Regions from separate parts of the Streptomyces sp. GS7 genome, predicted to be linked through region 2. Evidence: riboswitches for the same ligand, from Rfam matches in the RefSeq annotation. Region 2 holds a riboswitch; each other region holds the start of a gene.

Evidence for each region. Region 2 has a riboswitch for cyclic di-AMP ahead of GR130_RS03935 (transglycosylase family protein). Riboswitches for the same ligand answer to the same signal wherever they lie in the genome.
Region 1: another riboswitch for cyclic di-AMP. It lies ahead of GR130_RS30545 (M23 family metallopeptidase); the one in region 2 lies ahead of GR130_RS03935 (transglycosylase family protein).
Region 3: another riboswitch for cyclic di-AMP. It lies ahead of GR130_RS35345 (C40 family peptidase); the one in region 2 lies ahead of GR130_RS03935 (transglycosylase family protein).
Region 4: another riboswitch for cyclic di-AMP. It lies ahead of GR130_RS01445 (M23 family metallopeptidase); the one in region 2 lies ahead of GR130_RS03935 (transglycosylase family protein).

Annotation. Positions count from the first base shown of each region.
Region 1 is NZ_CP047146.1:7,030,356-7,038,194, forward strand. It holds gene GR130_RS30530 (bifunctional acetate--CoA ligase family protein/GNAT family N-acetyltransferase) at 1-477, opposite strand, end outside; gene GR130_RS30535 (HPr family phosphocarrier protein) at 676-957, shown strand; gene GR130_RS30540 (GntR family transcriptional regulator) at 1,371-2,060, opposite strand; gene GR130_RS30545 (M23 family metallopeptidase) at 2,337-3,116, opposite strand; cyclic di-AMP (ydaO/yuaA leader) riboswitch at 3,129-3,285, opposite strand; gene GR130_RS30550 (M16 family metallopeptidase) at 3,643-5,025, opposite strand; gene GR130_RS30555 (M16 family metallopeptidase) at 5,064-6,404, opposite strand; gene GR130_RS30560 (DNA gyrase/topoisomerase IV subunit A) at 6,696-7,839, shown strand, end outside.
Region 2 is NZ_CP047146.1:928,982-936,820, forward strand. It holds gene GR130_RS03925 (cytochrome P450 family protein) at 1-678, shown strand, start outside; gene GR130_RS03930 (transglycosylase family protein) at 974-2,053, shown strand; cyclic di-AMP (ydaO/yuaA leader) riboswitch at 2,304-2,473, shown strand; gene GR130_RS03935 (transglycosylase family protein) at 2,481-3,152, shown strand; gene eno (phosphopyruvate hydratase) at 3,527-4,807, shown strand; gene GR130_RS03945 (FtsB family cell division protein) at 4,978-5,433, shown strand; gene GR130_RS03950 (DUF501 domain-containing protein) at 5,651-6,253, shown strand; gene GR130_RS03955 (Ppx/GppA phosphatase family protein) at 6,250-7,191, shown strand; gene GR130_RS03960 (NAD(P)/FAD-dependent oxidoreductase) at 7,704-7,839, shown strand, end outside.
Region 3 is NZ_CP047146.1:8,145,028-8,152,866, forward strand. It holds gene GR130_RS35335 (M23 family metallopeptidase) at 1-1,541, shown strand, start outside; gene pcrA (DNA helicase PcrA) at 1,572-4,073, opposite strand; cyclic di-AMP (ydaO/yuaA leader) riboswitch at 4,423-4,592, shown strand; gene GR130_RS35345 (C40 family peptidase) at 4,601-5,725, shown strand; gene GR130_RS35350 (hypothetical protein) at 5,891-6,244, opposite strand; gene GR130_RS35355 (C40 family peptidase) at 6,591-7,532, shown strand; gene GR130_RS35360 (alpha/beta hydrolase) at 7,704-7,839, opposite strand, start outside.
Region 4 is NZ_CP047146.1:315,872-323,710, forward strand. It holds tRNA gene GR130_RS01430 (tRNA-Lys) at 235-307, shown strand; gene GR130_RS01435 (PP2C family protein-serine/threonine phosphatase) at 904-1,983, shown strand; gene GR130_RS01440 (DUF2332 domain-containing protein) at 2,103-3,308, opposite strand; cyclic di-AMP (ydaO/yuaA leader) riboswitch at 3,758-3,902, shown strand; gene GR130_RS01445 (M23 family metallopeptidase) at 3,914-5,170, shown strand; gene GR130_RS01450 (aldo/keto reductase) at 5,373-6,317, shown strand; gene GR130_RS01455 (hypothetical protein) at 6,563-6,865, opposite strand; gene GR130_RS01460 (aldo/keto reductase) at 7,207-7,839, opposite strand, start outside.

The DNA.
Region 1 (7,839 bases), 6.1 Mb from region 2:
GATCATCTTGGAGTTGGCGGGCAGCACCTCGGCGGCGAACCGGCGGATGCCGCGCTCCCTGGCGACCGCCGCGATGTGCTCCAGGAGGGCGGAGGCGACACCGCGGCCCTGGTGGGCGTCCTGGACCAGGAAGGCGACCTCGGCCTGGTCGTCGTCGGGGCTCTTGGCGGGCAGGCCCCGGTCGTCGATCCGGTCGTAGCGGACGGTGGCGATGAACTCGCCGCCCACGGTGGCGGCCAGGCCGACGCGGTCCACGTAGTCGTGGTGGGTGAAACGGTGGACGTCGCGGTCGGACAGACGCGGATAGGGCGCGAAGAAGCGGTAGTACTTCGACTCGTCCGAGACCTGCTCGTAGAAGGAGACCAGCCGCTCGGCGTCGTCGGGCGTGATGGGGCGGATGCGCGCCGTCCCGCCGTCGCGCAGCACCACATCGGCTTCCCAGTGGGTCGGGTACGCATGATCAGGCGGCGTCTGCATGCCGACAGCGTACGGCCGGGCACTGACAGCCGGCTCGGCGTGCGTACGCTCGGTCGCAGGGACGTCTCCGGCGGGTCGAACGGCCGGGAGAAACGGCCGGGAAGCCGGACCTGGAGGTCAGGACGAAGGGCTGTGGGAGCACCCCCCACAGCGTGAGAGACTGGTCTAGACAACAGTCACGACTTGAAGGGCAACACCATGGCTGAGCGCCGCGTCAATGTCGGTTGGGCCGAGGGCCTGCACGCCCGCCCCGCGTCGATCTTCGTCCGTGCGGCCACCGCGTCCGGTGTCCCCATGACGATCGCCAAGGCCGATGGCAACCCCGTCAACGCGGCCTCCATGCTCGCCGTGCTCGGCCTGGGCGCCCAGGGTGGCGAGGAGATCGTGCTCGCCTCTGACGCCGAGGGCGCCGAGGCCGCGCTCGACCGCCTGGCCAAGCTGGTCACGGAGGGCCTGGAAGAGCTCCCCGAGACCGTCTGAAGCCACTCGAAGACTTCCGCGGACCCGCTCTCACCCGCCGGCCCGCCGGGACTTCCACCGATGCGGCCCCGCCGCGACGACCGGAAACGGTCGCGCGACGGGGCCGTTTCGCTGTCCTCGGTCCGGCACTCGGCACACAGGGCCGGCATGACGGGACCTCTGGCGCATCACGGAACCGCCGGCGAATACGGGAAGCGGATATCCGGACCGAACGACGCGGAAATTCAGCTCACGGGAAATGACATCCCGCGAGAATCAGCGACCATCTCGGGCGAAAAACGACGGAATACCGGACGCGCCTACCCATCCCCCGACACGCCCCGCGGAAATACAGAAACGCATTCCGGCCCGCACAGGAGTCATCGCGGCCCGCGCAAGAGCCTTTCCGTACCTCTTTGTATACGGCCCGCGTGTTAATTCCGCACACGCGCCGTGTTGACGGGCCGTTTCGAATCGCTCACGGCCGCCGCGGCGGGGCGCCGCAGCCGGTGCACCGGAAGGGAGCGCTCGATGTGGGCCGCCATCAGGGCACGGGCCCGTTCGGCGTCGCTCCGCGCCACCGCGTCCAGTACGGCGCCGTGTTCGTCCCAGGCGTCGGCGACCCGGGCCGTCGGCTCCACGACGTACATCCACTCGATCTTGCGCCGCAGTTGGGTGAGCAGCGCCGTGAGGCTGGAGCTGCCGGCCGCCTGGGCGAGCGTTTCATGGAACCAGCCGTCCAGTTGGCGCAGATCCGCGGGGTGACCGTGCCGGGCGCGCTCCCGGCCGAGCCGCACCAGGCCGCGGAGCACCTTGAGGTGGGCGGGGCTGCGGCGGACGGCCGCGCGGGCGGCGCCCATCGGCTCCAGGAGGGCGCGGATGTCCAGGAGGTCGGCTGCCTCCTGCTCGGTGGGTTCGGCGACGCAGGCGCCCGCGTGGTGGCGGGTGGTGACGAAGCCCTCGGACTGGAGGGTGCGCAGCGCTTCACGCACCGGGACTCTGGAGACTCCGTAACGCGCGGCGAGAATGTCCTCGATCAACCGGCTTCCCGGCGCGAGCACGCCGGAGACGATATCGTCGCGAATCGCTGTGCACACCGCATGCGCGGAAATGTGGCCTCGCATCGTCCGTGCCTCCGCCGTATTCCCCTCGAAACGCCGCCGATCGGCGCCTTTCCCTGACTCTATTCGACCAGGACGAGGTTTCCTGCGGATGCCGTGAATTTATCGATATTTTTTGGCCGATGCGGCGGAGGTCCAGTGGCCGGTGGACCGGCCGGACACCCGGCCCTGCGGAGACGGCGAGGGCGAATACGACCGGATGCGGCGGATACCGCGGAGCCCCGGCCCGTATGGGGGGCGGGCCGGAGCTCCTGGGGGACGCGCGATGCGGCGGGAAGGTCAGACGTTGACGCCGTGCGAGCGGAGGTAGGCGACGGGGTCGATATCCGAGCCGTACTCGGGGCCGGTGCGGGCCTCGAAGTGGAGGTGCGGACCGGTGGTGTTGCCGGTGTTGCCGGAGAGGGCGATCTGCTGGCCGGGGGTGACGGTCTGGCCGACGGAGACGCCGATGGACGACAGGTGACCGTATTGGGTGTACGTACCGTCGTTCATCTTGATCACGATGTTGTTGCCGTACGCACCGCCCCAGCCGGCCTCCACGACGGTGCCCGAGCCCACGGCGTGGACGGACGTCCCGTAGGCGGCGTGGAAGTCGATACCGGTGTGACTGCCCGAGGACCACAAGCCGCTCGACGCCTTGTACGGGGTGGAGACGTAGGAGCCGTCCACGGGGGCGACGAAGGTGTTGAGGCGCTTGCGCTCGGCCTCGCGGGCGGCGCGCTCCTTGGCCGCCCGCTCCGCCTCGGCCCTCTTCTTGGCCTCCTCGGCGCGCCGCTTGGCCTCGGCCTCGGCCTTCGCCTTCGCGGCGGCGGCCTCGGCTGCCGCCTGCTGCGCGTCGGCCTGGGCCTCGATCCGGCCGGCGAGCTCGTCACCCACGACGACGGCCTGCTGGAGTCCGGTGTCGTGGTGCGCCGCCTCGCCGGTGGCGGCCAGCGCGGGCGACGCCATGGAGGCGACGACACCGGAGACCGCGAAGGTGGCTATGCCGGCGATGTTGCGGGTCGTACGAGCGGTGCGGCTCGCACGGCGGTGCTTCCCGGTGGCACGGGTGAACGCCATGTACTGGCTGGTCCTTTCCTTCCCTCTCGCCTACCGGGTTAGCTGACGGGTTCGGAGCAGGAAGGTCTCCTACGGGCTCCTCCGGAGAGAGGCCCGATTCACCCCAAGGGACATGTGGGTCCCCGGCTCCCCTGGCTCGCGCCGTACGGGGACTCGGCGATGGCTGTCCGGTGCCACTGTTGTGGCGGTCTTGTGACGAACAGCCGGACCGACGCTAAACGGGACAACTTTCAATCGGCAAACAGAATCGGCTGTTTGTGCGAGACGCCACACCTCGGAAGGGCAACCAGCAGCGCGGGACGGGACATCGGCGGCACGGACCCGCAACGCGGAAGCGGGCCGGCGGTACGGACGCGACACGCGGCGTACCCGTCCGGCAAGAGCACAGTGACACGTGGAAACGGGCTGCGGGCTCGCTGCGGCCGGCGGCGGACATGCGACGGCTCCCGTGGCGGGTGACCACCACGGGAGCCGCTCTGACGCCACGTGACCAGCCGTCGCACGACGGGCAGTCATGCCGCGGACGCTAGCCGCCGACGACCGTCACCTCGCCGATCCCCAGCGCCTTGACGGGCTCCACGATCTGCTCCGCGTCGCCCACCAGAACCGTCACCAGGCGGTCCACCGGGAACGCGCTGACGGCCGCCGCGGTCGCCTCGACCGTGCCGGTCTCCGCGAGGCGGACGTACAACTGCGCCTGGAAGTCGTCCGGGAGGTGCTGCTCCACCTGGTCGGCGAGCGTGCCGGCGACGGCCGCCGCGGTCTCGTACTTCAGCGGCGCGACGCCGACGAGGTTCTGCACCGCGACATCGCGTTCGGCGTCGGTCAGCCCCTCTGCCGCGAGGGTGCGCAGCACCGTCCACAGGTCCTCAAGGGCCGGTCCCGTGGAGGCGGTGTCCACCGAGCCGCTGATGGCCAGCAGCGAGGCACCCGTGGCGCCCTCGGGGGACGAGGGTGCGGAGGACCGCAGCACCTGCCCGAAGGCGCGCACCCCGTAGGTGTAGCCCTTCTCCTCCCGCAGCACACGGTCCAGTCGGGAGGTGAGCGTGCCGCCCAGGCAGTACGTGCCGAGCACCTGCGCGGGCCACACCCGGTCGTGCCGGTCGGGTCCGGTCCGGCCGATGAGCAGCTGCGTCTGAACGGCGCCGGGTCGGTCCACGATCACCACCCGGCCGCTGTCGTCGGCGACGATCGGCGCGGGCTTCAGCGGCTCGGCGGTGGATCCGGTCCAGGCGCCCAGGGTGTCGGCGAGGGCCGCGTCCAGGTCGACGCCGGTGAAGTCGCCGACGATGACGGCGGTGCTCGTGGCGGGCCGCACATGCGCGTCGTAGAAGGCTCGGACGGCCCCGGCGTCGACGCGCGCCACGGTCTCCTCGGTGCCCTGGCGGGGCCGGGACATCCGGGCGGTGGCCGGGAACAGCTCCTTGGACAGCGCCATCGCGGCGCGCCGCGCCGGGTTGGCGAGCTCGTGCGGGATCTCGTCGAGGCGGTTGCGGACGAGCCGCTCGATCTCGCTGTCCGGGAAGGCGGGGGCGCGCAGCGCGTCGGCGAGCAGGGCGAGCGCACGCGGCAGCCGGGAGGCCGGAACCTCCAGGGAGACCCGAACGCCGGGGTGGTCGGCGTGCGCGTCCAAAGTGGCGCCGCAGCGCTCCAGCTCGGCCGCGAACTCCTCGGCGGTGTGCTTGTCGGTGCCCTCCGACAGGGCGCGCGCCATGATCGTGGCGACGCCGTCCAGGCCCTCGGGCTCGGCGTCCAGGGGGGCGACGAGGTTGATCTCGACGGCGACGACCTGCTGGCCGGGGCGGTGGCTGGTCAGGAGGGTGAGGCCGTTGGGCAGTTGGCTGCGCTCGGGGGCCGGGAACGCCCACGGCTTGGGCGCGCCCCCCTGGGGCTGCGGGTGGAAGTCCATGGTGCTCACAGGGGCGTCGTCGCGGGTGGTGGCGTCGTTCACTGCGCCGCCTCCTCTTCCTCGGTATCGGCGGCGTCGGTCTGCTCGGTGGGCTCGTAGACGAGCACGGCGCGGTTGTCGGGGCGCAGCCGGGCCTTGGCGACCGCCTGCACCTCCAGCGGGGAGATCTCCAGGACGCGCTGCACGGCGGTCAGCGCGAGCTGCGGATCGCCGAACAGGACGGCGAAGCGGCACAGTTCGTCCGCACGGCCACTGACCGTCGCGAGGCGGTCCAGCCATTCGCGCTCCAGCTGGGCCTGGGCCCGCTCCATTTCTTCCGGGGTCGGCCCCTCGTCGGCGAAGCGGGCCAGCTCCTCGTCGACCGCGGCCTCGATGGCGGCGACCTCCACACCGCCGGACGTCTTCACGTCCAGCCAGCCCAGCGAGGGCGCGCCCGACAGCCGCAGCAGGCCGAAGCCCGCGGCGACGGCGCTGCGGTCGCGGCGCACCAGGCGGTTGTACAGGCGGGAGGACTCGCCGCCGCCCAGGACGGTGAGCGCGAGGTCGGCGGCGTCCGCCTCACGGGTGCCGTCGTGCGGAAGGCGGTAGGCCGCCATCAGGGCGCGGGAGGGGACGTCCTCCTCGACGACGGTGCGCAGCTGGCTGCCGATGGTCTCGGGCAGGCTGCCGTCGCGCGGCGGCTGCTTGCCGTCGTGCGACGGGATCGAACCGAAGTACTTCTCGACCCAGGCCAGCGTCTGCTCGGAGTCGATGTCGCCGACGATCGAGAGGACGGCGTTGTTGGGCGCGTAGTACGTGCGGAAGAAGGCCCGCGCGTCCTCCAGAGAGGCCGCGTCGAGATCGGCCATCGACCCGATGGGGGTGTGGTGGTACGGGTGACCCTCCGGGTACGCCATGGCCGTCAGCTTCTCGAACGCCGTGCCGTAAGGAACGTTGTCGTAGCGCTGGCGGCGCTCGTTCTTGACGACGTCGCGCTGGTTCTCCAGGGACTCCTCGTCGAGGGCCGTGAGCAGCGAGCCCATGCGGTCCGCCTCCAGCCAGAGGGCGAGCTCCAGCTCGTGGGCGGGCATGGTCTCGAAGTAGTTGGTCCGCTCGAAGCTCGTGGTCCCGTTGAGCGAGCCGCCGGCGCCCTGGACGAGCTCGAAGTGGCCGTTGCCCTTGACCTGTGCGGAACCCTGGAACATCAGGTGCTCGAAGAGGTGAGCCAGGCCGGTACGGCCCTTGACCTCATGGCGCGAGCCGACGTCGTACCACAGGCAGACCGCCGCCACCGGCGTCAGGTGGTCTTCGGAGAGCACCACGCGCAGGCCGTTGGCCAGCCGGTGCTCGGTCGCTGTCAGGCCGCCGGAGCCGGCTTGTTCTGTGGCCGTGTGACCCATGGGCATGTACGTCCCTTCGATCCGCTTGCGAGGAAGTTCTGTCACTGTATGCAACCGCGTCGGCATCTGGCGAAGTTCCCGTGAGGAAGGCCCCGAACGTGCGCCGTGCCGAGCCCCCGCGGAGGGGGAAGGGGGGAGTCGCGGTCGGCGTTGTCAGTGGGGCGGTCCACAATGGTCCGCGTCAGACTCAGGCAGACTCACCGGCCGATCCCCGGCCGGTCGACCACAGCGTTGATCCAGAGCGTTGATCCAACATCGGCAGTAGACGCAGCAGAAGGAGCCGCAGCCGCGATGGCCCGCCGCAGCACGAAGACCCCGCCGCCGGACGACTTCGAGGAGAGGATCCTCGACATCGACGTCGTCGACGAGATGCAGGGTTCCTTCCTTGAGTACGCGTATTCGGTCATCTACTCCCGCGCCCTGCCGGACGCCCGCGACGGGCTCAAGCCCGTACACCGCCGCATCCTCTACCAGATGAACGAGATGGGCCTGCGCCCCGACCGCGGCTACGTGAAGTGCGCCCGGGTGGTCGGCGAGGTGATGGGTAAGCTCCACCCGCACGGCGACGCGTCGATCTACGACGCCCTGGTGCGCATGGCGCAGCCGTTCTCGATGCGGCTGCCCCTGGTGGACGGGCACGGCAACTTCGGCTCGCTGGGCAATGACGACCCGCCCGCCGCGATGCGGTACACGGAGTGCCGGATGGCGTCGGCGACGTCCCTGATGACGGAGTCCATCGACGAGGACACCGTCGACTTCGCGCCGAACTACGACGGCCAGGAACAGGAGCCGGTCGCCCTCCCCGCCGCGTATCCGAACCTCCTCGTCAACGGGACGTCCGGTATCGCGGTCGGCATGGCGACGAACATGCCGCCGCACAACCTGGGCGAGGTGATCGCCGCCGCCCGCCATCTGATCAAGCACCCGAACGCCGATCTGGACACCCTGATGCGCTTCGTGCCGGGTCCGGACCTGCCGACGGGCGGCCGGATCGTCGGCCTGGGCGGGGTACGGGACGCGTACGAGAAGGGTCGCGGCACGTTCAAGATCCGGGCGACGGCCACGGTGGAGAACGTGACCGCCCGCCGGAAGGGCCTGGTCGTCACCGAACTCCCCTTCACGGTGGGCCCGGAGAAGGTCATCTCCAAGATCAAGGACCTGGTCGGGTCGAAGAAGCTCCAGGGCATCGCGGACGTCAAGGACCTCACAGACCGCGAACACGGCCTGCGCCTGGTGATCGAGGTCAAGAACGGCTTCAACCCCGAGGCCGTCCTGGAGCAGCTCTACAAGCTCACGCCGATGGAAGAGTCCTTCGGCATCAACAACGTCGCCCTGGTGGACGGCCAGCCGCTGACGCTGGGCCTCAAGGAGCTCCTGGAGGTCTATGTCGACCACCGCTTCGACGTGGTGCGCCGGCGCAGCGAGTTCCGCCGCA
Region 2 (7,839 bases):
ACGTACCTGGCCGAGCTGATCCACAGCAAGCGGGCGGGCCTGGGCGCGACGGCCGCCCCGGACGAGGACCTGATCTCCGGCCTGATCCGCGCCTCCGACCACGGCGAGCACCTCACCGAGAACGAGGCCGCGGCGATGGCCTTCATCCTGCTCTTCGCCGGTTTCGAGACCACCGTCAACCTCATCGGCAACGGCACCTACGCGCTGCTGCGCCACCCCGCCCAGCGCGAGCTGCTCCAGAAGTCGATGGCGGCCGGCGACACCGAGCTGCTCGCCACCGGCATCGAGGAACTGCTGCGCTACGACGGTCCCGTGGAGCTGGCCACCTGGCGGTTCGCGACCCGGGACCTGACGCTGGGCGGGCAGCGGATCGCCGAGGGGGACCCGGTGCTCGTGGTGCTGGCCGCCGCCGACCGCGACCCGGCGCGGTTCACCGAGCCGGACGTCCTCGACCTCACCCGGCGTGACAACCCGCACCTGGGATACGGGCACGGCATCCACTACTGCCTCGGTGCGCCGCTGGCCCGCCTCGAAGGGCAGACCGCGCTCGCCACCCTGCTGGCCCGGCTCCCGGACATCCGGCTTGCGGCGGAACCGGATGATTTGCGCTGGCGCGGCGGGCTCATCATGCGCGGACTGCGGTCCCTGCCGGTGGAGTTCACGCCGAACGCCCGCTGACCGGCGAAGGTCGCCGGGCCCAGCCGAACCTGACATGACGTCAGCTGCGTGACCTACACGTGATCTCTGCTACACCGACTTGTGACTACCCGTGACCCCGGCTACCTTTCCACGGACGATCGCGGTCGAATGTTCGACCGGCGGCCGGACCGACGGCAGACCCGGCGGTACGGCCGGGGCCACTGTGGCGCCGATCCGACAACTCAACCGCCGCGCGAAAGGCAACCGCATGCGTTCCGGGAACGGCCGACACCGTCGCCCCCGTCAAGCACCGGCGATCTTTGTCACGGCGGGAGTGACCGGCGCGGGCCTCGCCCTGCCGCTGTTCGCCGCCAGCGGCGCCCACGCCGCCGACACCGCCACCTGGGACAAGGTCGCCCAGTGCGAGAGCGGCGGGGTGTGGAGTGCGAACGCGGGCAACGGCTTCTACGGCGGCCTCCAGCTCACCCAGGAGATGTGGGACGGCTACGGCGGCTCGGCCTACGCCTCCCGCCCCGACCTCGCCAGCCGCGCGCAGCAGATCGCCGTGGCCGAGGCCATACTCGACGACCGCGGCCCGGACGCCTTCCCCGGCTGCGCGGCCAACGCCGGCCTCACCAAGGACGGCCGGACGCCGGACGTCGACCCCGGCAGCACGACCAAGCCCTCCCCGCGCCCGTCGCACTCGCACACCGCCGACCCCTCCAACGGGTCGGACGACGACTCGGGCACCGCCGGCCCGTCCGGTTCGGCACCCGGACCCGACACCCCGGGCTCTACGGACCCCGGCGACCAGGGCGATCAGGGTGGCCAGGGCAACCAGGGCGACCACGGCAACCATGGTGACAAGGGCAACCGGGGCGACCACGGCAACAAGGGCGACAAGGGCGACAAGGGGGACAAGGGTGACCGCCCCACGGACCCCACCACGGACCCCACCACCGACCCCACCGGCTCGTCGGCGACCCCGTCGCCGTCCGGTACGGCCTCTCCCGGGCCCGGCGACGACCGGTCGGCCCCGTCCGTGCCGCCCGGCCGGGGCAAGCACCGCGGCGCCCCGGACGACGGCGAGGGCAAGGGTGACGGCAGGAACGGCAGCGGCGACAGCGGCAAGGGCCGCGGCACCGGCGCGGGCCCGGACGAGGACCGGGGTGACGACCCCGCCGGCTCCCCGGGCGGCCACGCCTCCCGCGGCGGTGACGCGCACGGCACGCCCCCGGCGGGTGCCGACCGGTACCTCGTGCGTCCCGGTGACACCCTGTCAGCGATCGCCGGGAGCCATGGCCTGCCCGGCGGCTGGCCCGCGCTCTACGCGCACAACAAGGACGTCGTCGGCGCCGACGCGGACCTGATTCGCCCAGGTCAGCTGCTCGATCTCGGGCACGGGGAAGGGTAGTTACCGGCGGTTCGTCCGGTTTCTCCAAAGTGAGACAAGGCTCTCGTTGCGGGGGGTGGGTCCAGGCCCGCCCCCCGTTGCCATACCGGTGCCGACCTGCGGAAATGCGACCCGTCATGATCAAAAATGGTCAACTTGGTTCAGAACATGGGGTTTGAACACCAAGCGGGTTACTGCTTACGGTCAGGACCGCTCGCCAAAGCGGGCTCTGCGATCGCACGCCGAATCCTGCCGGCGGTCGGAGGCAACCGACGCGCAAGCGCCGAAGGCAGGAGCGGGGGACCCAAGGTAAGTGCCGGCCCCGCCCGTGAAAGCGGGTCAGCCGGCTTGGGGTGAAGCCATGTGTGCAGCACACACGGCCGGGCAACTCACATGGCCCGAACCCGACAGCTCACCTCGTAGGCGTCGGTGAGGAAACGAACGCACCATGCTGATCAACAAGGGCAAGCACCGTCGCAGCTCCAAGGCCGTCCGCGTCGCCACCCTGGCCGGTGTCGCCGGTGCCGCCGTCGCCGTGCCGCTGATGGGCGCCACCTCCGCCTCCGCGGCCTCGGTCGCCACCTGGGACAAGGTCGCCCAGTGCGAGTCCGGCGGCAACTGGTCGATCAACACCGGTAACGGCTACTACGGTGGCCTGCAGTTCTCGAACTCCAGCTGGGCCGCCGCCGGTGGCACCAAGTACGCGGCCCGCGCCGACCTGGCCACCAAGGCCCAGCAGATCGCCGTCGCCGAGAAGCTGCTCGCCATCCAGGGCCCGGGTGCCTGGTCCTGCGCCGGCGCCGGCAACCTGACCGCCGGTGGCCCGGCCGCCAACGTCGACCCGTCCGGCTCCGCCGTCAAGAAGAGCCAGGGCACCACCGAGACCCGCAAGAAGGCCGAGGGCACCACCAAGAAGTCCGCCCCGGTCCGCGAGAAGGCCCAGCCGGCCCCGCAGCACTCGCACCGCTCCGGCGAGACCTACACCGTGAAGTCCGGTGACACCCTCGCCAAGATCGCCAAGGCGCACGGCACCAACTGGAAGGCGCTGTACGCGGCCAACAAGTCCGTCGTCGGCGGCAACCCGAACCTCATCTTCCCGGGCCAGAAGCTCAGCGTCTGAGCCGCTTCGGCCGGCCCGGCCGCCTGAGCCGAACGTGAGCCGGGCCCCATCCGGACCGGCCGTCCGAGCCTGCCCCGCCCCGGCGCGTACTTCCCCCGAGCGCGCCGCGGCGGGGCTTCTCCATGACGTCATGACGTCGCGTCCCTGACGCCGCGTTCGTGACGCCGCGTCCGTGACATCGCGCAGCCCGCCCGGCGGCCGCCTTCCGCCGCTTTCCCCGCTCAGCGAACAATGCGCCCAAACGTTCCGTGAACTGGGCCTTTGGCCTGCTTGTTGGGTTTTTCCGTCCCACGGAGCGGGCCGAGGGCGAGCGGATCCGCCCGGGGCCGTTAGGCTCGTGCTGCAGAACTCCAGACACCCATGAAGGAGACAACGTGCCGTCCATCGACGTCGTCGTAGCCCGCGAAATTCTCGACTCGCGAGGTAATCCCACGGTCGAGGTCGAGGTCGGCCTCGACGACGGCAGCACCGGCCGTGCCGGCGTGCCGTCCGGTGCCTCGACCGGCGCCTTCGAGGCCATCGAGCTTCGCGACGGCGACCCGAACCGCTACCTGGGCAAGGGTGTGGAGAAGGCCGTCCTCGCCGTCATCGAGCAGATCGGCCCGGAGCTGGTCGGCTACGACGCGACCGAGCAGCGGCTGATCGACCAGGCGATGTTCGACCTGGACGCCACCGACAACAAGGGCTCGCTCGGCGCCAACGCCATCCTCGGCGTCTCCCTCGCCGTCGCGCACGCCGCCGCCGAGGCCAGCGACCTGCCGCTGTTCCGCTACCTGGGCGGCCCGAACGCGCACATCCTGCCCGTCCCGATGATGAACATCCTGAACGGCGGCTCGCACGCCGACTCCAACGTGGACATCCAGGAGTTCATGATCGCCCCGATCGGCGCGGAGTCCTTCTCCGAGGCGCTGCGCTGGGGCGCGGAGGTCTACCACACCCTCAAGAAGGTCCTCAAGGAGCGCGGCCTGTCCACCGGCCTCGGCGACGAGGGCGGCTTCGCCCCGAACCTCGGCTCCAACCGCGAGGCCCTCGACCTCATCCTGGAGGCCATCAAGCAGGCCGGCTACGCCCCCGGCCAGGACATCGCGCTGGCGCTGGACGTCGCCGCCTCCGAGTTCTACAAGGACGGCAAGTACCAGTTCGAGGGCAAGGACCGCTCGGCCGCCGAGATGACCGAGTACTACGAGGAGCTGGTGGCGGCCTACCCGCTCGTCTCCATCGAGGACCCGCTGTTCGAGGACGACTGGGCCGGCTGGAAGGTCATCACCGACAAGCTCGGCGCCAAGGTGCAGCTGGTCGGCGACGACCTCTTCGTCACCAACCCGGAGCGCCTGGCCCGCGGCATCGAGGAGGGCTCCGCCAACGCCCTGCTGGTGAAGGTCAACCAGATCGGCTCGCTGACCGAGACCCTGGACGCCGTCGAGCTGGCCCAGCGCAACGGCTTCAAGTGCATGATGTCGCACCGCTCCGGTGAGACCGAGGACGTCACCATCGCCGACCTCGCCGTCGCCACCAACTGCGGCCAGATCAAGACCGGCGCCCCGGCCCGCTCCGAGCGCGTCGCCAAGTACAACCAGCTGCTGCGCATCGAGGAGATCCTCGACGACGCCGCGGTCTACGCGGGCCGCAGCGCCTTCCCGCGCTTCAAGGGCTGACGCCCTGAAGCGCCCGACGGTCCCCCGCCTCAAGGGCTGACGGCCGCAGCCGCGGCAGCGTCCGTACGTCTTCCGTCCGTCCCCGGCACCGGTCCCGTACCGTTGCCGGGGACGTACGTCGTTGTGGCGACACGGCGGCACGACGGAATCTGAAGGGGAGGCGAGGCCACGTGCCCGCGGACCGGTTCTCCACCGCGACCCGGCTCAAGGCGCTCGGCGAACAGGCCGCCGCCCGCGTCTACCGCGCGAAGCGGCGCCCCCGGCGCAACCGCCTCACCGGCCGCGCCGCCCTGCTCGCGCTGGTGATGTGCTCCCTGGTCGTCGCCCTCGCCTACCCGATAAGGCAGTACATCTCCCAGCGTTCGGACATCGCCGACCAGCGCCGCAAGGCCCAGGACGCCGGCGCCGAGCTGAACCGGCTGCGCGACGAGAAGGCCCGCTGGCAGGATCCGGAGTTCGTCCGGCAGCAGGCCCGCCGGCACCTGCACTACGTCATGCCGGGCGAGACCGCCTACACCGTCCAGGACGGCTCCGGCGTGCACGCGGCACAGAAGGGGGCGGCGGCGACGCAGCCGCCCTGGTACGAGAAGCTGTGGGACGGTGTCGACGCCGCGGACCAGCGGTAGGGCCTGTCCGATGGGCCGCGGCCTTTCCGACCCCGGCCCATCGGACAGGCCCTAGCCCGTACTGTCGACACCGGGACCGTCCGCACGGCCCCACCCGCACGACCCCCGCGGTGGTACGCACCGAGCCCGGCGGCCGGCCGGCCCCGCGGGGCGGTCCGCCGCCCCGCCCGGCACCGCCGCCACCGGACAGAACCCGCCGCCCTCACCGAAAGCGCCCATGGAAACGCCTCCGCCCCAGACCGAGCCCACCGAGCCCACCGCCGCGGACATCGCCGCCTTCAAGGAGCAGCTCGGCCGCCCGCCGCGCGGCCTGCGCGCCATCGCGCACCGCTGCCCCTGCGGGCAGCCGGACGTCGTCGAGACCGCGCCGCGCCTGGAGGACGGCACGCCCTTCCCCACGCTCTACTACCTCACCTGCCCGCGCGCGGCCTCCGCGATCGGCACGCTGGAGGCCGACGGCGTGATGAAGGAGATGACCGAGCGGCTGGCCACCGACCCGGAGCTGGCCGCCGCCTACCGCGCTGCCCACGAGGACTACATCCGGCGCCGGGACGCCATCGAGGTGCTCCAGGGTTTCCCGAGCGCGGGCGGGATGCCCGACCGGGTCAAGTGCCTGCATGTGCTCGTCGGCCACTCGCTGGCGGCCGGCCCCGGCGTCAACCCGCTCGGCGACGAGGCCCTCGCGATGCTCCCGGAGTGGTGGCGCAAGGGCCCGTGCGTGTCCCCCTGCGGCGACGCCCCGAAGGACGCGCAGTCCCCGGCCGCCGCGACCCGGTACACCTCGGAAACCCCCGACGCCCCCGAAGGAGACGCCCAGTGAAGCGGGTCGCCGCCATCGACTGCGGTACGAACTCCATCCGGCTGCTGGTCGCGGACCTGGACCCCGAGACCGGTGAACTCAAGGACCTGGACCGCCGGATGCAGATCGTCCGGCTCGGCCAGGACGTCGACCGGACCGGACGGCTGGCCCCCGAGGCGCTGGAGCGCACCTTCGCGGCCTGCCGCGAGTACGCCGCGGTGATCAAGGGCCTGGGCGCCGAGCGGCTCCGGTTCGTGGCGACCTCCGCCTCCCGCGACGCGGAGAACCGCGAGGACTTCGTCCGCGGTGTCGTCGACATCCTGGGCGTCGAGCCCGAGGTGATCACCGGCGACCAGGAGGCGGAGTTCTCCTTCACCGGCGCCACCCGGGAACTGACCGGCCACCCCCATATCGCACTGCCCTACCTGGTCGTGGACATCGGCGGCGGCTCGACCGAGTTCGTCCTCGGCGACGGCTCGGTACGGGCGGCCCGCTCCGTCGACGTCGGCTGCGTCCGGATGACCGAGCGCCACCTCGTCCACGGCGGGGAGATCAGCGACCCGCCGGCCGCCGGCCAGATCACCGCCATAAAGGCGGACATCGCCGCGGCCCTGGACCGCGCAGAGGAGACCGTCCCGCTGAGCGAGGCCGCCACCCTGGTCGGCCTGGCCGGCTCGGTGACCACCGTCGCCGCCATCGCCCTCGGCCTGGACCACTACGACTCCGCGGCCATCCACCACTCCCGGATCTCCCTCGCCAAGGTCCGCGAGATCACCGAGGACCTGCTCGCCTCCACCCACGCCGAACGCGCGGCCAGCCCGGTCATGCACCCCGGCCGGGTCGACGTGATCGGCGCCGGCGCCCTCGTCCTTCTGTCGATCATGGAGCGCATCGGCGCCGAAGAGGTCGTCGTCAGCGAACACGACATTCTGGACGGCATCGCCTGGAGCATGGTCTGACCCCGTTGGCCCCGGCCTCTTCGCCGTGCCGGGGCCCGGTCCGGCGGCCGGTGCCGCCGGGCGGTGCCCGGCACGGCAACCACCCCCGGCGAGTGGGATTTTGAGCGGATCGGCCGCCGTCTGAGCGGCCTTCAAGGGGGTTGCGGGGGTTCCGGACGGGCGGCCGGAAAGAAAGTTCGTGAAATCCTTCACATGAAAAACCCGCCTCATGGGCGAACTATCTGTCCATCCGACCCTCATTCGAAGGTCCTAAGACCCTCCCGCCCGCGAATTGCCGGGTCTCCGGCGCGTCTCCGGTGTGTTACGCCAGTGTGTGCACGAGGCGTGGTTCGGCGGTGTGCGGCGGGACAAGCCCTGATCAACAGGGGTGTCCAACGTGTCGCGTTACACCGTGGTTCCCCAACTGCGCTATGGCGTCGGTCACGGAGCCGGCGGAGTGTAGCAGACGCCCCCTACATTCTTGTGAAGGGGCTCACGAGCGACCCCCCATGTGGGGGTGGATACTCGATTGCATGAGCACCACGGAGCGTCCCAGGATCCTCGTTGTAGGCGGTGGGTACGTTGGCCTGTACGCGGCGCGCCGCATTCTGAAGAAGATGCGGTACGGCGAGGCGACCGTCACGGTCGTCGACCCGCGCTCGTACATGA
Region 3 (7,839 bases), 7.2 Mb from region 2:
CACAGCCCCCGGCATACGGCGACGGTGACGCCCTCTTCGGCTCGCTCCCCGGCTCGTACGACCAGGGCGGCTACGGCACCGGCGGCTACCCGCCCGACGGCCGGGCCACCGCCGCGTACGGCACCGGAAGTTACGCCACCGCCACCTACGACACCGGCGGCTACGGCACCGCCGGCTACGACCCCTACGCCCACACCGCCTACGACACCGGCGCCTACGCGACCACGGCCTACGAGCACACCGGCGGTTACGACAGCTACGAGAGCGCCGCCTACGCCGGCGGCTACCCCGGCGGGGCGACGTACGACACCGGGAGCTACCCCACCGGCACGTACGACAACGACACGTACGACAACGGCAGTTACGCCTCCACCGGGTACGACACCGGCGCCTACGCCACCACCGGCTACGACACCGCCACCGCCCTCCAGGATCCCGGCGGCCACGAGGCCACCGCCGTCTGGTCCACCGCGGACTACGCTCCCGGCATCCCCGCGCAGGCCGGCCCGCCGGCGGCCGACACGGTCCAGTGGGACGCCGCGTCCTGGCGCGACACCGGCGCATACGGCACCGCCGAGAGCCACCAACAGGGCGCCGAGCGGTACGAGTACGAGACTCCGGAGGAGGCCGCGCCCCCGCAGGCCGCCCCGGACACCGAGCCCGCCGCCGAGCCCGGAACCCCCGGTGATCCGGCGTCCATCGCCGATGCGATGACCCAGGCGATGCCCGTCGCCGCCCCGGCCCCGGCCGCCGGTTCCCGGCGCGTCAGCGGCCCCGAGCCGGGCAAGGCGGTCCGCGGCGGCGGCCGTGGGCGGCGGCGCCCGGCGAAGCGTTCGGCGCTGCTGACCGTCGCGGTGCCCTCGGTCGCCGCGATGGGTGTCTGTGCGGCTGCCGCCGCCTCCGTCGGCCAGTTCGGCGGGGACGGCAAGGACAACTCGACCACGCAGGCCGCGGCGGACACCGCATCCGTCAAGGCTTCCCCGGCCAACAAGAAGCTGGACTCCCAGCTCGCCGGACTCAACGCCGGCGCCCAGGACTTCCGCGAACGGGCCAGCCGCACGCAGGAGCGCCTCGACCTCAAGGAGCGGCAGGCACAGGAGCGCAAGCGCAAGGCGGAGGAGGCCGCCGCCAAGGAGGCGGCACGCCCCAAGTTCGTGCTGCCGGTCACCCAGCACGGACTGAGCGCGCTCTTCGGCCAGGCCGGGGTGAACTGGATGTCCGTGCACACCGGTATCGACTTCCCGGTCAGCTACGGCACCCCGGTCATGTCCGCCACCGACGGCACCGTACGCACCCAGTGGAACTCCGCCTACGGCAACATGGCGATCGTGACCGCGCCCGACGGGACCGAGACGTGGTACTGCCATCTGAGCAGCACCAAGGTCCGCTCCGGATCGGTCAAGGCCGGTGACCAGATCGCATATTCCGGCAACTCGGGCAATTCCACCGGTCCGCATCTGCACTTCGAGGTGCGCCCCGATGGCGGCGCGGCCGTCGATCCGATCCCGTGGCTGCGGAGCCACGACCTCAACCCGTACTGAGGCCGCGGCTCTTGACGTCGCCCGCGGGCGCTACAACTTCTCGACCGGCGCGTACCGCAGCAGCAGCCGCTTCGGCTTCTCGCCGCCGAAGTCGATCGTCGCCTCGGCGTTGTCGCCGCTGCCCTTGACGCCGACGACCGTGCCGAGTCCGAAGCTGTCGTGGGTGACGCGGTCGCCGACGGCCAGCGAGACCACCTGGCGGTCCTTGGCGCGCCGGGTGGCGAAACCGCTCGGCCCCTTGGAGCGCGCGGACGACAGCGAGGAGCCGACGCCGCCGAAGCCGCCGCCGGACGAGAGGCCGCCCATCGAGGCGGACGGTGTCGCCGGGCCGGAGCCCAGAGGAGACAGCCGCCGCCACTCCACATAGTCGTCCGGGATCTCCTCCAGGAAGCGCGAGGCCGGGTTGTACGAGGGCTGGCCCCAGGCGCTGCGCATCGTCGAGCGGGTGACGTAGAGCCGCTCGCGGGCGCGCGTGATGCCGACGTACGCCAGCCGGCGCTCCTCCTCCAGCTCCTTGGTCTGGCCCAGCGAGCGCATGTGCGGGAAGACGCCGTCCTCCATGCCGGTCAGGAAGACGACCGGGAACTCCAGGCCCTTGGCGGTGTGCAGTGTCATGAGGGTGATGACACCGGCGCCTTCCTCGTCCTCGTCCGGGATCTGGTCGGAGTCGGCGACCAGCGCGACCTGCTCCAGGAACTCGGCGAGCGTCCCGGGGCCGGGGGTGCCGGCCTCCGGTTCCTCCTCCGCACCGCGGTCCTGCTCGAACTCCAGGGCCACGGAGGCGAGTTCCTGGAGGTTCTCGATCCGGGTCTCGTCCTGGGGGTCGGTGGACGCCTGGAGTTCGGCCAGATAGCCCGTGCGCTCCAGGACCGCCTCCAGGATCGTGGCGGGGCCGGCCCCGGACTCCACGATCGTGCGCAGCTCCTCCATCAGGACGTTGAACCGCTTGACGGCGTTGGCGGAGCGGGCGGCCATCCCGTACGCCTCGTCGACGCGGCGCAGCGCCTGCGGGAAGGTGATCTTCTCGCGCGCGGAGAGGGCGTCGATCATGGCCTCGGCGCGCTCGCCGATGCCGCGCTTGGGGACGTTGAGGATCCGGCGCAGCGGGACGGTGTCCTCGGGGTTGGCGAGCACCCGGAGGTAGGCGAGGATGTCGCGCACCTCTTTGCGCTCGTAGAAGCGCACGCCGCCGACGACCTTGTAGGGCAGCCCGACCCGGATGAAGATCTCCTCGAAGACCCGGGACTGGGCGTTGGTGCGGTAGAAGACCGCGACGTCGCCGGCCTTGGCGTCGCCGGCGTCGGTGAGCCGGTCGATCTCGTCGGCGACGAACTGGGCCTCGTCGTGCTCGGTGTCGGCGACATAGCCGGTGATCTTGGCTCCGGCGCCGGCGTCCGTCCAGAGGTTCTTGGGGCGGCGGTTCTCGTTGCGCTCGATGACGGCGTTGGCGGCCGAGAGGATCGTCTGGGAGGAGCGGTAGTTCTGCTCCAGCAGGATCGTGGTCGCGTCGGGATAGTCCTCCTCGAACTGGAGGATGTTGCGGATCGTGGCGCCGCGGAAGGCGTAGATCGACTGGTCGGCGTCGCCGACCACGCACAGCTCGGCGGCGGGCGTCTCGGGCGTGCCCGGGCCGACCAGCTCGCGGACGAGGGTGTACTGGGCGTGGTTGGTGTCCTGGTACTCGTCGACGAGGACGTGGCGGAAGCGGCGGCGGTAGTGCTCGGCGACGTCCGGGAACGCCTGGAGGAGGTTGACCGTCGTCATGATGATGTCGTCGAAGTCCAGGGCGTTGGCCTCGCGGAGCCGCGCCTGGTACATCGCGTACGCCTCGGCCAGGGTCTTCTCGAAACCGTCGGCGGCCGTCCCCGCGAAGCTCTCCTCGTCGATGAGCTCGTTCTTGAGGTTGGAGATCTTCGCGCTGAAGGACTTGGGCGGGAAGCGCTTGGGATCCAGATCCAGATCGCGGCAGACCAGGGCCATCAGGCGCTTGGAGTCGGCCGCGTCGTAGATCGAGAAGGACGACGTGAAGCCGAGCTTCTTGGACTCGCGGCGCAGGATCCGGACGCAGGCGCTGTGGAAGGTGGAGACCCACATGGCGTTGGCTCGCGGGCCGACCAGGTCCGCCACGCGCTCCTTCATCTCGCCGGCTGCCTTGTTGGTGAAGGTGATCGCGAGGATCTGGCCGGGGTGGACGTGACGCTCGGCCAGCAGATGCGCGATGCGGTGGGTCAGCACCCGGGTCTTGCCGGAACCGGCGCCGGCGACGATCAGCAGCGGGCTGCCGGTGTGCGCCACGGCCGCCTTCTGCTGGTCGTTGAGCCCCTCCAGGAGCGCCGCCGCGTCGAGGACCGGGCGGGCGGCGCCGTCGCGGTAGTGCGCCTCCCTGGGCGCGGGCGCGTCGAACCTGCCGCCGAAGAGGTCGGCGGGCATCTCCTCCGGGGCCGGGCCGTGCTCGTCCTCGGGGGGCGGCGGGGGCTCCTCGTCCGAGGGCCCGAGGTCCGCCAGGAAGCTGTCGTCAAAGAGGCTGCTCATCGCCCACCGAGTCTAGGCCGCCGCACTGACAAGCGGTTGCGGAGTGGCCGATTGCGGCGGGGAAGTGAGGCGCGGAGGTCCCGGCGGCGGCCCTGCGGGGCTCGTGCGGGGCTCGGCCCCGGTTCCTTCCGTACGCGGCGCGACCGTGCACCGTACCAGCCCTGGCTCGGAACGGGCCGCCCGTAGGCGACTTCCACCGCAAGGAAACCGGAGCCACGTTCAGGTCACGAAAAGGTTTCGGGCATATCGAACATCAGCCTTCACAGGAGCCACACCGGTTGGCTACCGTCTCGCTCGGGCAGCCCGCCCTCCCCGCGAACGACAGCGTCCGCACGGGCCGCCCCCGCCGAGTCCGGCCCTGCCACCAGGCACCCGGAGCCGGGGACCCACCAGCACCACCGGGGTGAATCGATCGGTACGGCCGTCGCCAGGCGGACGTACGGACCGTAGGGCAAGCCTTCCGTCAGCGCCACCGCCCGAACCCGACAGCTAACCCGGTAGGCGGTCCACGGAAGGAGTCGCCGGCCTTGGCGTCGCATCGCAAGCCGCGAACCCACATACTCACCTCGCCCGGCAGCCGCCGCACGGCCGCCGGGCTCACCACCGCCGCCCTCGCCTCGGTGACCCTGCTCTCGCAGACCGCCAACGCGGCCCCCACGTCACCGAAGCCGTCCATCGAGGACGTCAAGCAGAAGGTCGACGGCCTCTACCAGCAGGCGGAGGTCGCCACCCAGAAGTACAACGCCGCCAAGGAGAAGGCGGACAGCCAGCAGCGGACCGTGAACCGCCTGCTCGACGAGGCCGCCAAGCGCGCGGAGAAGATGAACCAGTCCCGGCGCGAGCTGGGCACCTTCGCCTCGGCCCAGTACCAGACGGGCGGCATGAACCCGACGGCGCAGCTGATGCTCGCCAAGGACCCGCAGCAGTTCGTCGACCGCAACCACCTCATGGAGCGGCTGACCGGCCGGCAGAAGCAGACCGTCACCGCCTACGAGCAGGAGGCCGCGTCGGCGGCACGGCAGCGGGCCGAGGCGACCCGCAGCCTGGAGAGCCTCCAGCAGTCCCAGGAGTCCCTCAAGGAGAGCAAGCAGTCCGTGCAGGCCAAACTGGCCGAGGCCCGGCAGCTGCTGTCCCGGCTGACCGCCCAGGAGAAGGCGCGGCTGGCGGAACTGGAGCGCCAGAAGGAGCAGGAGGCCCAGCGCAAGGCCGCGGAACTGGCGCGCCAGCAGGCCCAGCAGCAGCGCCAGCAGCCCAGCGGCGGCGGTTCGAGCACCGGCTCGGGCTCGTCCGGCAGCAGCTCCTCCAGCAAGGCCGCGGAGGCGCTTGCTTTCGCCCGCGCCCAGATAGGCAAGCCGTACGTGTGGGGCGCCACCGGACCGAGCTCCTACGACTGCTCGGGCCTGACGCAGGCCGCTTACCGGGCCGCCGGAGTCGATCTGCCGCGGACGACCTGGGACCAGGTCAATGCCGGCACCCGGGTCTCCACCAGCGACCTCCAGCCCGGTGACCTGGTGTTCTTCTTCAGCGACATCAGCCACGTCGGGATGTACATCGGCAACGGCCAGATGATCCACGCCCCGCACCCGGGCGCCAGCGTCCGCGTCGAGTCGATCTACTACATGCCGATCTACGGAAGCGTCCGGCTCAGCTGACCGGCCCGCACTCCCCCTCCTCCCCCCACACGCCACCGCGCGGCCATCCTCCGCCTCCGGGTACGGAGCGGGATGACCGCGCGGTGAGTCGTCTCTGCGGCGGGGGCCTCAGCTGGTCCTCCGGGGCTCGGCTCCGGAGGACCGCGATGGCTCAGGTCCAGGGACTCAGGTCCAGAGGACCGCGATGAAGATGTTGAGCATCGTGAGCCCGCCGACCGCGCCGAAGAGCGGCTTGGCGATCTTCTCCTCGTCCCGCTTGACGTAGACCAGCGCCAGGATCACCACCAGGACGGCCATCTTGATGCCGATCTTGATGTTGTTGACCGGATGATCCTGCATCTGGTTCAGGCCGACCAGCGCGACGCCGGTGACCAGCATCGTCAGCGCGCCGTGCAGCATGCCCGGCACGAAGCGGGCGGTGCCCGCGCCCATCGCCTTCATCTGGGTCAGGAAACCGCCGAGCAGGGCGGCGATACCGATGATGTGCAGGGCGACGAAGATATTGATTACTACGTCCATAGTGGTGGATCGTAGCCGCCCCCTAGCACGGCCTTTCCGGCAGGGCGCCCGCAATCACCGCATCGGTCACCGCAGGCCGCTCCCGGCCGCCCGGCGCCGGAACCCCGGTCACCCCCGCACACTCAAGAGTCGGAAACGAACAATGCCGGGCAACCCGGCGCCCACCCGTGACGTGCGCGCTTAGCGTCCTCTCGCAGGCAACCGCCGGCGCACCGCCCGTCGTCGCTCACGGCTCATCGATGACGGCCCTGGTCGCCGTCACGGCTCCGGTCGCCGTCACGGTCGCCCCCCTGACACGTCCGTTCCCCGAGGGAAGGAAGTGACGGCCCCCGTGGCGTCGCACCGCATGACCCGAGTCCGCACCGCCGCCCCGCCGGCCGTCACGGACACCGCCCTCACGGACACCGTTGTCACCGCCCTCGACGGCCCCGATGGGGCCGAGGCCGGCACCACGGCCGCCACCCGGCACCGCACGGGAGCGGCCCCGGCCGCACAGCCGCCGACCGTACGGCCGCCGCTGTCCGCGGACCCGCAACGCTGCCTGGACGGCGCCACGGTCCTGGAGCGTACGGGCAGCCACCAGGCGACCGCGGTGACCGGTCACGCGCACCGGCTCGGCAGCGTCCGCCGGCTCCACCGCCGGGCCGGGACCAATCCGGAACACCGGGAAGAGCCCGAGGCCACCACGGCACACCTGCCAAAGACCGGGGCGGCCGGGGACCGCCTGCCGGAGACCGGAGCCATCGCCGGCAATCACCTGCCGCAGGCCGGGACCGCCAGGGGGCACCTGCCGGAGACCGGGACCACCAAGGGGCACCTGTCGGGGGCCGGAACCGCGCTCGTAGGCCAACGGAGCGCCACCGTCCAGACGTTGGGGACCGCCGAGGACCCGCGCGGCCACCCGGGCCCGGAACAGCGGCGACGAGCGACCACCCCCGACCCGCGTGCCGCCCGTGCCGTCGCCTTCGCCTATGCCGCGCTCGGCAAGCCCTATGCATGGGGCGCGACCGGGCCGTCCGCGTACGACTGCTCCGGGCTGGTCCAGGCCGCCTGGAAGTCCGGCGGTGTCACCCTGCCCCGCACCACCTACACCCAGATCAACGCGGGCCCCCGCGTCGACCGGCCCCAACTCGCCCCCGGTGACCTGGTCTTCTTCCACTCCGGCATCAGCCACGTCGGGATCTACGTCGGCGACGGCAAGATGATCCACGCCCCGCACCCGGGAGCACCGGTGCGCATCGCTCCGATCGACCGGCTGCCGTTCGCCGGAGCGACCCGCCCGGCCTAGGGTCCGTCCGACCGCCCGCAGGCACCTTACAGAACACCTCCCCCACGCCCGCCTCCCCAAGGCCCCTCCTCCGGGCCCCGGAACACGCGAAGGGCCTGTCCGCCGAATCCGGCGGACAGGCCCTTCGTCACACTCGCTTCCCGGGCTCGCGGACGCTTGCCCCGCAGGCGGTCAGGCCCGCAGGAACAGCCCGAACCAGCGGAAGATCTCCGGCACTTGGCGCTTCCACACCGGCACGGTGTGGCCGCCGGCACTCGCCGGAATCATCTGGACGTTCACCGTCGTCGGCTGCTTCGCGATCTGCTTG
Region 4 (7,839 bases), 610 kb from region 2:
TCGGCCATAGCTCCCGCAGGGCCCGTACGGTGCGCAAGTGCCGTACGGGCCCTGCGCGTTGGCGCAGGTGGCGGCATACGGGCGGGCGGGTGCGGCAGCCGTCCGCGACGGCCGTACCGGGGCTCTCGCGGCGCCCGGGACACCGCGGCCGCGCCCGTGGCGGCACGCCGCCGATTGGCCGGATAGCCCATGCCTTCGGGCTGCGGGACGTCCTCGGGCTATGCTGCTCGGTGCGGGCCATTAGCTCAATTGGCAGAGCAGTGGACTTTTAATCCATTGGTTCAGGGTTCGAGCCCCTGATGGCCCACCGACTCCCTCGCAGGACAGGCCGCCTGACCTGCGGTTCAGCGCCTCGACCGGAAAGCACCGGTCGGGGCGCTTCGCTTTTCCGGCCGGGCGCGGGCGCCGCGTGGCGCGGACGGCCCGGCAGGCGCTGCGTCAGATGCCGGGCGGGCGAGGGGAATGCGGCGCGCGGCGGCGCGGCTCGGCTCCGCGGGGCCGGTGCCTCGGACCAGGGCGACCGGCGGACGTTCCCGGGACGGAGCCCGGAGCCCGGAGCGGGCCCTGCGACGGTACAGGCGGACCCGGCCCCGCCCGGCCTGCCCGACGCCTCTTACCGCCTCTTACTGCCCCTTACCGCCCCGTACCGACGCCCCGTACCGAGGCTCCGTACCGGCGCCCTCGTATTGACCCGTCCGGACCTCGAGGACTCGCCGCCCGGTCCCCGTAGCGGCAAGCCTTGGGGGACGGTGTCCGTTCGTCCGCAGGCGAGGGCTCCCCTGCGGACGGGGCAGCCCTTGCGGGGCGCGGCCGGGTGGACGGAGTGGGAAGAGGCGTGTGCGGATGCGTCGAGGTGGCAGATACCGCACGGGCGACCGGGAGAGGCGGGCGCGCCGGGAGCAGATGTCCCCGCTCGGCCGCCGCCTGGCGCGCTGGCTGCCGGCCGCGCTGATCGTCGGCGGCGTGGTCTTCGACTACGTCACGCCGCCCCAGTACACCGCGGCCCCGTTCCTCTCCGCCGCTCCCCTGGTGGCGGCCCCGCTCTACACCCTGCGGGCCACCGCCGTCACCGTCGTGGCCGCCGTCCTCAGCGAGGTGTGGGTCGTGACGTACCACGGCGAGACGGACTACTACGAGTCGGTGACCGAGGCGGTCACGGTCGTCGTGGTGGCGCTGCTGGCGCTCGGCATCAACCGGGTCGTGCGGATGAGCGACGCCCGGCTGGCGTCCGTACGGGATGTCTCGGAGGCGGCCCAGCGGGCCGTGCTGCCCGCGCCGCCGGAACAGTTGGCCGGGCTCTCGGTCGCCGCGCGCTACGTGGGCGCGCGGGCCGACGCCCGGATCGGCGGCGACTTCTACGCGGTGCAGGACACCCCGTACGGGGTGCGGATGATCGTCGGCGACGTGCGGGGCAAGGGCCTGGAGGCCGTGGAGGCGGCGGCGGTCCTCATCGGTGCCTTCCGGGAGGCGGCGGAGCAGGAGGCCACGCTGGAGGCGGTGGCCGGCCGGCTGGAACGCGCGCTCAAACGGGAAGGCGGGCGGCGCGAGGGGCCCGACCGGCTCGAGGGCTTCACCACCGCCGTACTGGCGGAGGTCCCCGCCGGGGACCGGTCCGTGGTGCGCGTCCTGAACCGCGGCCACCCGGCCCCTCTGCTGCTCACCCCCGACGGCGGGCTGCGGGAGCTGATGCCCAGCTCGCCCGCGCTGCCGCTGGGGCTGAGCGATGTGGCCGGCTGGCCGGACCGGTCGGACGAGACGTTTCTTCCGGCCGGGGCGCTGCTGCTCCTGTTCACCGACGGGGTGACCGAGGCCCGGGACCTGCTGGGCCGGTTCTACGACCCGGGCGGCCGGTTGCGCGGCCGGCGCTTCGCCGGGACCGACGACCTCCTGGAGCTGCTGCTCGACGATGTCGCCCGGCACTCGGGCGGGGCGCCGGCGGACGACATGGCGCTCCTGGCGGTGCAGCGGCCCCTGGAGGGGTAACGGTCCCTGGGGAACGGCCCCCTGGAGGGACGAGGGATGGGGGCAGCCGCCGCGCGTCTCACGGCCTCCCGGGTCACCGGAGCCAGTCCTCCGGGGTCACAGGGGCCAGTCCTCCCGGGTCACCGGAGCCAGTGCAGGCTCCGGCCCTGTGGTCCGGTGAGGGCCACCGGGCGCTCGTCCAGCGCGAGCGTCAGCAGCGCCGAGTCCTCCGGGCCGAGGGACGCGTGCTCCGGCGCGGCGATCCAGGGCAGCACGCTGTGGTGCTCCTGGGAGATCCAGTGCCCGCCGCCGTCCCGGTCGGCGAGCAGCGACCGCACGCGCCGGGCGAACTCCTCGCGCCGGGCGGGCGGAAGACCGGCCAGTACGGCGCTGTGGAAGACGACGAGCGTGGCCTCCGGCGGCGCCTCGGCGGCCAGCGCGGGCAGTTCGCCGACCAGGTCGCCGCGCACGATACGGGGGCGCGGCGCCGGCCGTACCGCCTCGACGGCCGCCGACAGCCGCGCCATGCGGTCCGCGTCCTGTGGCCATACGAGGGCCCGCAGCCAGCGGAGGTCGTCCGGCTCGCCGACCGGGTCGAGGGGGTTCGGGTCGATACCGGCGCGCCAGACGATGTCGGGGAGCGCGCCGGGCGGGACCGTACCGCCGCTCGCGGCGCCCGCCGCCCCGCTCGTACGGCAGGTGAAGGTCACGGGGCTGTCCGGGGCGCCGGCCTCCTCGTACGGCGTCCCGTAGGGGCCTGCGGCGTCCGGTCCTGCACCGGCACCGGGACCGGCACCGGAACGGGCACCGGGACCCGGGTTGGAGTCGGAACCGCCCGCCTCCTGCCCGGTACGGCAGTAGCGGTACCGGTACCGGTATCGGTCCGGATGCAGACACAACCCGGCCGATGCGCCGATCTCCAGGAGGGCCAGCGGCTGCGGCAGGCGGGCGAGCAGCGGCAGCAGGGTGGCGCAGTGGGCCGGTTCGCCGGTCCGGGGCGCGCGGCGCATGATCACCGCGCGGACCTCGTCCCAGTGCCGGACCGTCCACTCGCGCCAGCGCCCGTAGGCCGTCTCGTCACGCGGGCCCAACTCCGCGTGCGGGCCGTCGAGATAGCGCACGGCGGCGAGCAGCAGCTCTGGGTGCCGGCGGTCGCCGGCGGGCAGCGAACCCGAGAGCAGGCCGCAGAATTCGGGGTCCCGGCTGATCCGTGCGGTCAACTCCTCGTGTGGGGCGGAACGTCCCCGGGCCTGTTGCCGGGAGAACTCCCGGTGCCGATTCGCCACTGCCTGAGCGCTGTTGACGGTGTTCCCGGCGTTCCCGGTGTTCACGACGTTGACGACCATGATCCGACCGTACTGCTCTCACGCTCCGTGACCGCGGGGCATCCCTCCGCATAACAACTGACACACCATCACCGCAAGATCACCCGGCGCGGCGCCGGCCACTCGCCCGGTCTGCGCCCGCGCCGGCGGCCAAAATCCCATGCCACAGCTCGTACGGGGAGTGGGCAAAACCCGTGCGGATTCGCGGGAACGCTTGGTATTCCGCCGCCGTCTCTATTACTGTCCGATAACGGAGCGCGGTCGTCCCAGCCGTCGCCAATGGCGGCACCGCGCGCCGACGCCGAATCCCGAATGCGTTGTTCCCGCACGTCCAGGACCACTCCGCACCACTCCGAACTGCTCGCTCGCACCCGTCCTACAGAGCCGTACAGAGCCGTGAAGAGCCGTGCGGAATTGCCCAGAACCGCACCGGGTCGCCCGACGGGGCGCACCCGAATCCGCCGTATCTGCCTGGAATTGCGCAGCACCGCGCCAAGGGAACCGGGGAACCACCACCTTGGGGTGAATCGGACGCCTCTCGCCAGGGGGCGCCCGTAGGAGACCTTCCTGCTCCGAACCCGTCAGCTAACCCGGTAGGCGAGAAGGAAGGAAAGGAGTGCGCCCCCGTGGCGTCCAACAGGCCCGCCCCACACGCCCCGTCCGCCTACGACCTCGCCGGTCCGGGTCGCCGCGACGGCGTCCTCGGCTTCGACGTCCCCGCCGCTGATCTCCCCGACCCGGGCGAGGGGCGAGACACCTGCGAAAGCCCCGCCGACACCACGGGATTCGCCGGCGCCCCGGGATTCGCCGCCGCCCACGACGGCGCGTCCGTCGAGGACGATGGCCCCTGGGAGGAGTGGAACCCCACCGAGGAGTCCGTCCGCCCGGTCCGCGGCAAGCACCGGGTGGCCAAGCAGCGCAGCGGCGGACTCGCCCGCGGCGGTACGGTCCTGGGCGTCGGCGTCATCGCGGCGGTCGGTGCCGGCGGGATGGCCACGGCCGAGGACCGGCCGCCGGTGCCGATATCGATGCCCGACCTCGGCGGGATGGCCGACGACCTCGCAGGCAAGCTCCCGGACGCCGCCTCGCTGCCCGGCATCGGCTCGCTCCTCTCCGACGGCGGGGGCACCGCGACGGCATCGGCCGCCGGTACGGACGCCCCGTCCGCCGCCGGAGCGGACTCCACGCCCGCGTCCGCCGGCACCTCCCGCCCCCTCTCCCAGGCGGGGGTGACGCACCACGAAGCCGGTCAGGGCACGGGCGCGGCCGAGGCGCTGCGCAGCCGGATCCTCCAGCAGGCCGATGCCCAGCAGGGCGCTGCGGACCGGGAAGCGCGTGAGACCGCGGAACACTCGGCGATCCAGGAGGCTGCGAAGGACGCGACCGTGCACCAGAAGACGGCCGAGCAGGCCGCTGCCGCCGAAAAGGAGGCGGCGGCGGAGGCCAAGCGTCAGGCGGCGGAGGCCGCCCGCCTCGCCGAACTGGCGAAGAGCTATGTCGTCCCGGTCTCCTCGTACACCCTCACCGCGAGCTTCGGGCAGGCCGGCGACCACTGGGCGGCGAACCACACCGGCCAGGACTTCGCGGCGCCAACGGGCTCACTGGTCAAGGCGGTTCACTCCGGCACCATCACCAAGGCGGGCTGGGCCGGTCCGTACGGCTACCGCATCGTCCTCACCCTCGACGACGGCACGGAACTCTGGTTCTGCCATCTGTCCTCCATGGTGAAGACCTCCGGCAAGGTCACCACGGGAGACGTGATCGCCCGCGTCGGCGCCACCGGCAACGTCACCGGCCCGCACCTCCACCTGGAGGTGCGCCCGGACGCCGGCGATCCGATAGACCCGATGCCGTGGCTGCGCGACCACGGGGTCGGCGTCTGACGTATGGGGCACGTCCCCCCCCGTGGAATGCGTACGGGCGCACGCCCCCACGGGATGCGCGCAACGACGCGTTGCAGGGCGGCAGGGCGGCAGGGCGGCGAACGACTCCCGCCCGCCGACGGAGTGACTCCCTCTCCGCCAACGGAGTAACTCCCCGCCCGCCGACGGAATATCTCCCCGTCCGCCGGCGCTGAAGCGACGCATGACGACCCACACCACCAAGACCATCGGCTCGCTGTCCGTCTCCCCGCTCTGCCTCGGGGGCAACGTCTTCGGCTGGACCGCCGACGAGGCGGAGTCCTTCCGGGTGCTCGACGCCTACGTGGCCGGCGGGGGGAACTTCATCGATACCGCCGACGCGTACTCGATGTGGGTGCCCGGCCACCGGGGCGGCGAGTCCGAGACCGTCATCGGCAACTGGCTGGCGGCCCGCGGCAACCGCGACCAGGTCGTCATCGCCACCAAGGTGGGTGCCCGACCGGATCTCAAGGGCCTGTCCGCCGCCACGATCAAGACCGCGGTCGAGGCGTCCCTGACCCGTCTCCGTACGGACCACATCGACCTCTACTACACCCACTACGACGACGAATCGGTCGAGGTGGCGGAGTTCCTGACCGCCCTCGACGAGCTGGTCCGCGCCGGCAAGGTCCGGGAGATCGGCGCGTCCAACATCTCCGCGCGGCGCCTGGACGAGTCGCTGGCCTTCTCCGCCCGCGAGGGCCTGGCCCGCTATGTGGCGCTCCAGCCGCACTACAACCTGGTCTCCCGCGACACCTACGAGGGCGAACTCGCCGATGTGGCCGCCCGCCACGGTGTCGCCGCGGTCCCGTATTACGCCCTCGCCTCCGGCTTCCTGACCGGCAAGTACCGGCCGGGCGGCAGCGTCGACAGCCCCCGCTCCGGGAAGGCCGCCGCGTACCTGGATACCGAGCGGGGCCGGCGCGTCCTCCAGGCCCTCGACACGGTCGCCGGCGCCCACGACGCCGAGCCCGCCACCGTTGCCCTGGCCTGGCTCGCCGCAAGGCCCACCGTCGCGGCCCCCATCGCCAGCGCCCGCAACGTCGCCCAGCTCCCGCCCCTCCTGGCCGTCTCCGACCTCACCCTCACCGACGTCGAACTGGCCCTCCTCACGAGGGCGTCGGCCTGACCCTCGCGCCCTGGCCTCTGTGGGCCCGGGATCCGTGAGAACGCGGAACCCTTGACAGCGGGCGACCTCGAGCGCGAGGACCGCCAACATCGAACCGCCAACATCGAACCGACAACAGTGGCCTGACAACAGCGGACTGACAACAGCGGACTGACAACAGCGGACTGACAACAGTGGTGCGGGGCGGTAACCCTCACCCGCCCCGCACCACGAACACCACAACAACTCGGCCCCCCGGGGCGCCACTACCCCCGACGATCCGCCACCACCCACGACGCCAGCGCCACCCCGCCCGCGACCGCGAACACCGAAGGCCACGCCCCGATCTTCTTGGCCAGCGGATGCGACCCCGCAAACGCCGCCACATAGGCCCCGCTCAGCGCAGCCGCCGCCTTCGTACCGGCCTTCTCCTGCCACCCCTTGGCGGCCACCGCCCCGGCAGCCGCCAGCGCCACCCCACCCAACGGCCGCTTCTTCGTCCACCGGGCGACGCCGTAGCCGGCCACCAGCCCACTTGCCGCGACCACACTCGTCGGTATACCGGCCATCACAGAAACCTCCGTAATCCGTCCCAAATCAAGGTCGATGTCGAGGAGCCTACGCTCGGACCTCGTGAACTTCGGGACCCCGCCCGGCGTCTCCGAAGGGCAGCGTCAAGGAACACCAGATCAAAAGGGAATGCGTACAGAGCCATCGAGCGCGGTGGGCCGACCGACCTGTTGTGTTGACCGAGCCGGACGTGCAGTCGTAATTACGCATTCCACCCAGATGGGTGGCCTGGATAGGTGCCCCGGACAGGTGGGTCAGGCCGGTGGGCTGGCCAGGCCCTGGTCGTCGACGGTCGGTCGGGTCCACGTCAGGAGCGCGGTGCGTGACGACGGCTCGCCGATCACTCCTGGGCTTCCCGGGCTGCGGAGGTGAGGGACATGTCCGCGTAGCGGTCGCCGGCCACCTGGCCGGCGATCGGCTCTAGGAGGGCCAGCTCTTCGGCGGTCAGCACGATGCGGGTGGCCGCGGCGTTTTCGAGGAGCCGGCTGCGCTTGCGGGTTCCCGGAATCGGTACGACGGTCAGGCCGTGCGCCTGGGCCCGGTGCTGTACCCAGGCCAGGGCGATCTGCGCCGTGGTGGCGCCGCGGTCGGCTGCGATCTTGTGCAGCGGCGCCAGGAGGGCGGCGTTCGCCCTGGCGTTGTCGCCGGTGAAGCGCGGCAGCAACTGCCGGAAGTCGCTGCCGGAGAGTTCTGTGCTCGCGTCGCTGAAGGCACCGGTCAGAAAGCCCCGGCCGAGCGGCGAGTACGGCACGAAGGCGACCCCGAGCGCGGCGGCCGCGCCCACCGCGCTGTGTTCGACGTCCCGGCTGAAGACCGACCACTCCGTCTGCAGCGCGGTGATCGGGTGGATGGCGTGCGCCTCGCGCAGTTCGGCACCGGTGACCTCGCTCAGGCCGAGGTGCTTGACCTTGCCTTCCCGCACCAGCTCGGCCATGGCGCCGACGGACTCGGCGAGCGGGATGGCCGGGTCGCG